2 regions of the Anaeromusa burkinensis DSM 3853 genome follow, and region 1 is predicted to be linked to the other one. Evidence: riboswitches for the same ligand, from Rfam matches in the RefSeq annotation. Region 1 holds a riboswitch; the other holds the start of a gene.

Region 1 (3,901 bases):
ACCATAGCGAATGGCCAAATCCCCCAGACCGCCGCCTCCAATGGCGCCGGCCATGGCGGAATAGCCTACAAGGCTAATGACCATTAAGGTTAATCCCGAAATGATGGAAGGCATAGACTCTGGTAAAAGCACCCGGGTAATGATGGCCAGCGGCGACGCGCCCATAGCTTGCGCAGCTTCCACCAATCCATAATCTACTTCCTTAATAGCGGTTTCTACAATACGAGCTAAAAAGGGAATGGCGGCCAAACTTAAGGGCACAACCGCGGCGTCAGTGCCAATAGAGGTTCCCGCGATCATACGGGTGACAGGAATGATGGCTACCATCAAAATAATAAAAGGAACCGAACGGCAAGCGTTAACAATAGCGCCTAAAACGCGATAGAGAGCTAAATTTTCCAGGATGTGTCCTTTGTCAGTTGTGACTAAAATGACACCCAAGGGAATGCCGAAAAGAGCGGCGACAAAGGAGGAAAAAGCTACCATATAGGTGGTTTCTCCCAAAGACTTAACCAGCAAGAGAAGCATGTCTTGAGACATAGCCGATCACCTCAATTCCAAGATTGCGTTGTTTCAAATAGGCTAAGGCCGCATCTAGATCTGTTTGCGCGCCTGACAGTTCTAAAATGAGCGTACCATAGGGAGTGCTTTGAATGTGGTCGATGTTGCCGTAGAGAATGTTGGGCGTGACTTGATACTGACGAATCAAAGTAGCGATAACAGGCTCTTCGGCGGATTGCCCTAAGAAGGATAGGCGCAGTACCAGATTGCCTTCCGGCAAGGGGGTAGAAGAGAAAGCCACGTCTGCGAGAACTTCCGGCAGATCATGGTTAATGATGGTGCGAATGAATTCTCTTGTTGTATCGGTTTTAGGCTGGGTGAATACATCCAAAACAGGGCCTTCTTCGCTGATGACGCCGTTTTCAATGACTGCGACACGGTCGCAAATTTCTTTAATGACTTGCATTTCGTGCGTGATGAGCACAATGGTCAGGCCAAGTTGCTTGTTAATATTTTTCAGTAGCTCTAAAATGGCTTTGGTGGTCTGCGGGTCTAGAGCGGAGGTGGCTTCATCGCAAAGCAGCACGGTTGGCTGGTTTGCCAGTGCGCGAGCGATGCCTACGCGCTGTTTTTGTCCGCCAGAAAGTTGCGCCGGATATTGATCACGCTTGTCGGAGAGCTCGACCAACTCTAAGAGGCGGCTGACTTTTTGTTCGATTTCTTTTTTGCTGACACCAGCCAACTCTAAGGGGAAGGCTATGTTTTCAAATACTGTGCGGGAGGAAAGCAGATTGAAATGCTGAAAAATCATGCCGATTTTTTTGCGCGCTTCCCGGAGCTGTTGTTCATTAAAGGAAGTCAGTTCTTGGCCGTTAACAGTAACGGTTCCGGCAGTAGGCCGCTCCAGAAGATTGATGCAGCGAATAAGGGTGCTCTTGCCAGCGCCGCTTTTGCCTATGACTCCAAAAATCTCTCCCTCTTCAATGGTGAGACTGATGCCCCGCAAGGCGTGAACGGCGTCGGAGCCGCTGGAAGCGGGATAGGTTTTTTCGATGTTTTCTAGCTGAATCATGGTGAATCCCCTCTCTGCAAATGCATGTAAATACAAAAAATCTCTTCGTGGCAAGCGAAGAGACGTCATGAGTACAACTCAGTTCTTCATCTGCCAGGCGTATCCTGCAGGAATTGGCACCGTTCACCTATGTGATGGTTGCCGCGGCTTCATCGGGCCCGTCCCTCTGCCAGCTCTTGATGAAAAAATATGAAATTATCAGTTCTTAAAAATCAAATGCTTACGGATGCAATTGATTACGTGAGAATAACTTTAGCACGCGTCTAGAGCGCTGTCAAGAAAAAAATATTTTCACAAACTAAAGAAGAAAAGAAGTGAAGGGAGGACTTTGAAGGGAAAGAGAGAATATGTATAAGATGTTCATGTGTTGATGAAAGGGGTAATCTAATGGTAAATCCGAAGTTGAAAGATGTTCTTACCGACCATTTGTGTGAAGCAGTATTGCAGTTGGAAACAGTGGAAGAATGTTATCAACTCTTTGAAGACATTTGTACAATTAGCGAGCTTAAGGCGCTGGCGCAGCGGTTGGAAGTAGCTCGGATGCTGCGTAAAAAACATACCTATGATGAAATTGTAGATCGTACCGGAGCCAGCACCGCTACGATCAGCCGTGTCAAGCGTTGTTTGCATTACGGCGCTGACGGCTACAAGCTGATTTTAGAACGTATGGAAGTCAAAAATGAGGCGGAGCAAGGAGACGAAGAGATACATGAGAAAAAATGAATTTGTACCTAAAATTCCCTATGGGATGCGTGATTTCCTGCCGGGCGAAGTAGGACAAAAACGACAAGTGGAGGAAAGCCTTATTCGTTTGTTTGCTCGTTGGGGGTATGAGGAGATCATTACCCCTACTATGGAGTATATGGAAACTTTGCAGGCTGGCAGCGAAGGGATTGAGGCGCATTTATACAAGTTCTTCGACCGTCATAATCGTCTTTTAGCTTTGCGGCCGGACATGACCACTCCCATTGCCAGAGTGGCGGCTACCCGTCTGAAGGATCAGGAAGCTCCGCTGCGGCTTTGCTATTTAGCGAATGTGTTTCGCTATGAAGAGGCGCAGGCCGGACGGCAATGCGAATTTTACCAGGCAGGGGTTGAACTTTTGGGTGAAGGCGGCGCTACGGCGGACGCCGAAGTAGTGGCTTTAGCAGTGGAAAGTCTGTTGGATGCCGGATTGGGTTCCTTTCAAATCAGCTTAGGACAGGTTGATTTTATCAATGGTCTCTTAATGGAAGCTGGCTTGCAGGGAGAACAAAGCCGTGAAATTCGCCAGGCTTTAACAAGCCGGGATTTAGTCGGTTTGGAAAAATTGCTCGCAGACAGTGGCATTTCTGCAGGAGTGCAGCAGCTTTTACGCCGGATTCCTTTGCTGCATGGCAAACGAGAATTGCTGGAAGAAGCCCGCAGCTTAGTGAATAATGACGTCAGCCGCCGGGCGCTCGATAATTTAGCCCAAATTTACGCCTTGCTGGAGCATTATGGGGTGGCGGAGCATGTGGTTTTTGATTTAGGAGTTTTTCGTAATTTCTCCTATTATACAGGCATGGTTTTTGAAGCGTACACGCCAGGGCTTGGTTTTCCGGTGCTTGGCGGCGGACGCTATGACCAGTTGGCGGGCGCTTACGGGCAGGATTGTCCGGCTACCGGCTTTGCCTTGGGAATTGAACGAGTCCTCTTGGCGAGACAAAGGCAAAAACTGGAGGTTTGCGCCGCGAAAAGCGATGTATATATTTCTTGGGCAAAGAAAGGCTTGGTGCAAGCGATTCAACGGGCGACAAGCTTGCGCCAGGAGGGGCTGAGGGTCGAGCTGGCGGCGCAAGAGGAAAATCATACTGAAGCGAAACAACGCTGTGAGGGCCGTTGCTGCGGGCGACTGGAATACTTTACAGGAGATTGATTGTTATGTGGCAACAGCGCGTGCGGCAGGTATGGGCGGCGCTCCATGCCGTCATAACCGATGAGGATCGGGATTTGGTGCAAGCCTATTTAAATGAGGCGGAGCAAAAACTGTTTTGGGGTATGAACCTGCCGGATCAATATCATTGCTTGGGTGTAGTACGGAGCGCCAGGCGGCTTGCAGTAGGCAGGAAGGATATAGAGGAGCGTTTTCTCATTCGTTTGGCGCTTCTACATGACGTAGGCAAAATAAAAGGCGATGTCAGCACTCAGGATAAAATTGCCATGGTGCTGCTGCATCGCCTAGCGCCGGGAATTCGCAAATGGGGGCGTGAAGGCAGAGGGGGCAGGCTGCGTAACCTACGACACGCCATTCATGTCTATTTTCACCATCCGGAACGCAGTGCGCGCCTGCTTTTAGCGGCAGGGTGC
Region 2 (3,901 bases), on a different contig from region 1:
CGAGGCCAACGAAAAATTAGAAAGCAAAGTCCAGGAGCGCACACAGGCGCTGGCGCAAAGCAATCAGCAATTAACGCAGACGCTAGAACAGTTGCGCAGCGCGCAGGAGCATGTACTGCAGGCGGAAAAGCAGGCCGCCCTTGGCGTTTTAGTCAGCGGCATCGCCCACGAGCTCAACACCCCATTAGGCATCAGCATTACCGCTTCCTCCCATGCCCAGCAGGTACTGCAGGAAACGCAGGAGGTTTTAAACGCCCCCGCCGTCAGCCGCCAACAGCTACAAAGCCACCTGGATTTATTAGCACAAAGTCTGCATCTTTTAGAGGACAATCTGGAACGCAGCGCTGATTTAGTACGCCGTTTTCGTACGGTTGATGTAGAGAACAGCAGCGCCTCTCAATGGTTTGATGTCAAGCAGTACCTCTATGCTATCGCCCACAGCCTGGAAAACGAATTGAACTACACGCCCCATCACCTGTCTATTTCCTGCCCGGATCAGGTGCAGCTCTTCGGTCCCCCTACCGCCTTTTCCCAGATCATCACCAACTTAATTCGCAATTCCTTGCAACATGCTTTTCCTACTAAGCAAGCAGGAGAACTGTCCATAGAAGTCCGTCCCTCCGAGACCGCGCTAGAACTCATTTACAGCGATAACGGCGTTGGTATGCCGCCGGAGGTGCTTGCTAAAATTTTCGATCCTTTCTTCACCACTAAACGCGGTCAAGGCGGCACCGGCTTAGGCCTATATATCTTATATTCTTTAACAACCAAAAGCTTTCGCGGCAGCGTTACCTGCCAAAGCCAACCTGGGCAAGGCGCACGCTTTCTTTTTTCTTTCCCCGTCAAAGAAGCAACAGAGCCATTAACGCCGCTGCAAGGAGGGAGCTAGGATGGGCATTCGCATCAAGCTAACACTTATGTTTTCCCTGCTTCTTACCGTCAGCCTACTGTTGGCCAGTTTGGTAGAATACCAGTTTGCCCGGCAACAATTGCTGTTGCACCTGCAAAAAGAAAGCAACGCTGTTACCCAAGCAGAAGTGGCCCGCCTTGATTTCTGGCTGCAGCGCAAAGCAGTCGCCTTAGAACAAACCGCCAGTTTCTTGCCGCTGCTCCCTCGCTCGCCGGAAAGTCTGCAACCATTATTGGCGCGACAACTGAGTCTTGACTCCGATATTACCGATATCTATTTAGGCACGGAAGAAGGCGTGATGATCGACGGCTCCCGCTGGCAGCCGCCGACAGGCTACGACCCTCGACAGCGCCCATGGTATCGCCAAGCGCTTTTTTCATCCGGCTTAGTCTTCAGCGACCCCTATCTGGATCTGGTTACCAACCAATACGCCATATCCATCGCCAAACAAGTGCGCCTTGATAATCAAGCGCTGGCCGGCGTTCTCAGCCAAGATGTGCCTCTGTCTCGCTTTTTAGATCGTATCCGCCATATTCAGCCTTTTGATGGCGGATATGCCTTTTTGTTGGATCAGAACGGCATCATTCTGGCTCACCCGGATCCAAGTCTGCAGTCGCTGGACATTAACCAGTCAGAAACCCTCCAAGCCCTGCCGCCTGAAATGCGCAGCGACCTGCTACAGCAAAGCGAAGGCTTTCTTGAATACACATTTCAGAATGAATCACGCTTAGCTTACTTTGGCAAGCTCCCCAGCACAGGCTGGACATTGGTCATCACCTTACCGCGCAGCTATCTTGACGAACCATTGCGCGAGCTCTTGCTACGCTACCTCTTTTTGACGTGTTTCGCGCAAGTTTTAACTCTCTTTTGCATTCACCGTTTGGCGAATCAATTCATTCGCCCCTTGGAATCCCTCACTCTGCAAGCCCGCCAGGTTTCCGGCGCTGTACAGCGGCTGCAAGAACGCCTAGATGCCGGTGAAAACCCAGCCCAGCTATCCGATTGGGCGCAAGATCTCCCTTCCTCCAAGCCGGTACAGGCGGAAAATCGTCCCGAAAAGCCTTGACAAACAGTACATTCGCACCGTATTATTAGTTCTAGTTACAAAAAACTGTATAGAGTAACTCTTATCAAGAGCGGTGGAGGGACTGGCCCTTTGAAACCGCGGCAACCGGCCTCCCGAGGCGTCCGGTGCTAAATCCAGCGGAATGCATGCGTTCCGACAGATGAGGGAGAGAATTATCGCCATTACGCGCCTCTTTTCTTCCGAAAAGAGGCGCTTTTGCATAACAAAAAGAGGAGGCCTACTATGTCCACGCAAAAAAGTTATGAAGAAATCAACGAGCGCATCCGCAAAGGTCAAGCGGTCGTACTCACTGCGGAAGAAGTCAGCCAAATGGCTCAAGAGCAAGGCGTAACCGCCGTAGCCCGCAAGGTCGATGTCGTCACCACAGGCACTTTCGGTCCCATGTGCTCCTCCGGCGCCTTCTTAAACTTCGGCCACAGCGAGCCTCCCATTAAAATGAAGCGCGTCTGGCTCAACGATGTGCCCGCCTACGCCGGCATCGCCGCGGTGGATGCTTATATCGGCGCTACGGAGGTAGCCGATAATGATGAACACTACAGCGGCGCCCATGTGATCGAAGATCTCATCGCCGGCAAGAAAATCCATCTGCGGGCTACCGCCCCCGGCACGGATTGCTATCCGCGCCGCAGCATTGACACCTGGGTCACAAAAGACGATTTAAACGAGTGCTTCCTCTTTAACCCCCGCAACGCCTACCAAAATTACGGCGCTGCCACCAATACATCTGAACGCATTCTCTACACCTATATGGGCATGCTGCTGCCCCGCTGCGGCAATGTTACCTATTCCACCGCCGGCGAGCTCAGCCCGCTCCTCAACGATCCTTATCTGCGCACCATCGGCCTGGGCACGCGTATCTTCTTGGGCGGCGCCGAAGGCTATATCGCCTGGAACGGCACCCAACACAACCCCTCACGCCCTCGTAATACCTGTGGCATCCCCACCGGAGGCGCAGCCACCTTGTCTCTTGTGGGGGACCTCAAAGCCATGAGCCCGGAATTCATCCGCGCTGCGGTTTTTGAAAAATACGGCATCAGCCTCTCCGTAGGCGTAGGCATTCCTATTCCGGTGCTGGACGAGGATGTGGCCAGGGCCGTCTCGGTGACCAACGCTGATATTGAAACCTCTCTCTTCGATTACAGCGTGCCCTCGCGCAACCGCCCCGCTTTGGGAACCTTCACATACGCACAACTGCGCAGCGGCAGCATCTCCTTCAAGGGGCGCACCCTCCGCACCGCGCCCATGTCCAGCCTTCCCAAGGCGCGGCAGATTGCCGGCCAACTCAAGGACTGGATTGCCGCCGGACGTTTTGAAGTCAGCCGTCCGGTAGCGCCATTGCCAGAAACAGCGAAACTGAACAGCCTGGAAATCCGCAAGGAGGGTGAATAACATGCCGGCTACGGAACGAGTTTTACTGAATTTCACCGCTGAATCTTACGATAAAGCGATCGCTTACCATTTGGTCAAAGATTTTGAACTGAAGATCAACATTCTCCGGGCGGAAGTCACCCCCGGCGAGGAAGGGCATCTGCTGCTGGACCTGGAAGGCGAAGACGCGCAAATCGCCGCGGCCTTGGAATTCCTCACCGCTGAAGGCATTGAAACCACCTCGGTACGACGCCAGATTCGCGTAGATGCCGACCGCTGCACTCATTGCGGCGCCTGCACGGCAGTCTGCTTCTCCAAAGCCCTGGTGTTAGAGCAGCCCTCTTGGGAGCTGGCTTTCCGGCCTGAAAAATGCATTGCCTGCGGCCTCTGTTTGCAAGCCTGTCCTATGCGGGCCATCCGCCAGGGAATGGTCGCGCAGGCAGCGCAAGAAACACCGGAAGCATGAGTTCCTTTGAACCGCGCTGGTACCGCGAGGCGCTGCATCGCTCCAGCCTCGCCCCCTTTGCCGTGCGCTT

The links. A riboswitch is a leader RNA that binds a small molecule or an ion and turns the genes downstream of it on or off. The one in region 1 is predicted to bind S-adenosylmethionine.
Region 2: it holds a riboswitch for S-adenosylmethionine, as region 1 does, so the genes downstream of both, C508_RS0115475 (homocysteine biosynthesis protein) here and C508_RS0107835 (methionine ABC transporter ATP-binding protein) in region 1, are expected to answer to the same signal.

The regions. Positions count from the first base shown of each region.
Region 1 covers NZ_KB894590.1:12,906-16,806, forward strand. Annotated here, with positions in the region: gene C508_RS0107830 (methionine ABC transporter permease) at 1-540, opposite strand, end outside; gene C508_RS0107835 (methionine ABC transporter ATP-binding protein) at 509-1,573, opposite strand; SAM riboswitch class I at 1,657-1,759, opposite strand; gene C508_RS0107840 (YerC/YecD family TrpR-related protein) at 1,961-2,296, shown strand; gene hisZ (ATP phosphoribosyltransferase regulatory subunit) at 2,283-3,470, shown strand; gene C508_RS0107850 (HD domain-containing protein) at 3,476-3,901, shown strand, end outside.
Region 2 covers NZ_KB894608.1:20,468-24,368, forward strand. Annotated here, with positions in the region: gene C508_RS18915 (PAS domain-containing sensor histidine kinase) at 1-889, shown strand, start outside; gene C508_RS0115470 (cache domain-containing protein) at 891-1,976, shown strand; SAM riboswitch class I at 2,035-2,143, shown strand; gene C508_RS0115475 (homocysteine biosynthesis protein) at 2,220-3,386, shown strand; gene C508_RS0115480 (NIL domain-containing protein) at 3,388-3,831, shown strand; gene C508_RS0115485 (UPF0280 family protein) at 3,828-3,901, shown strand, end outside.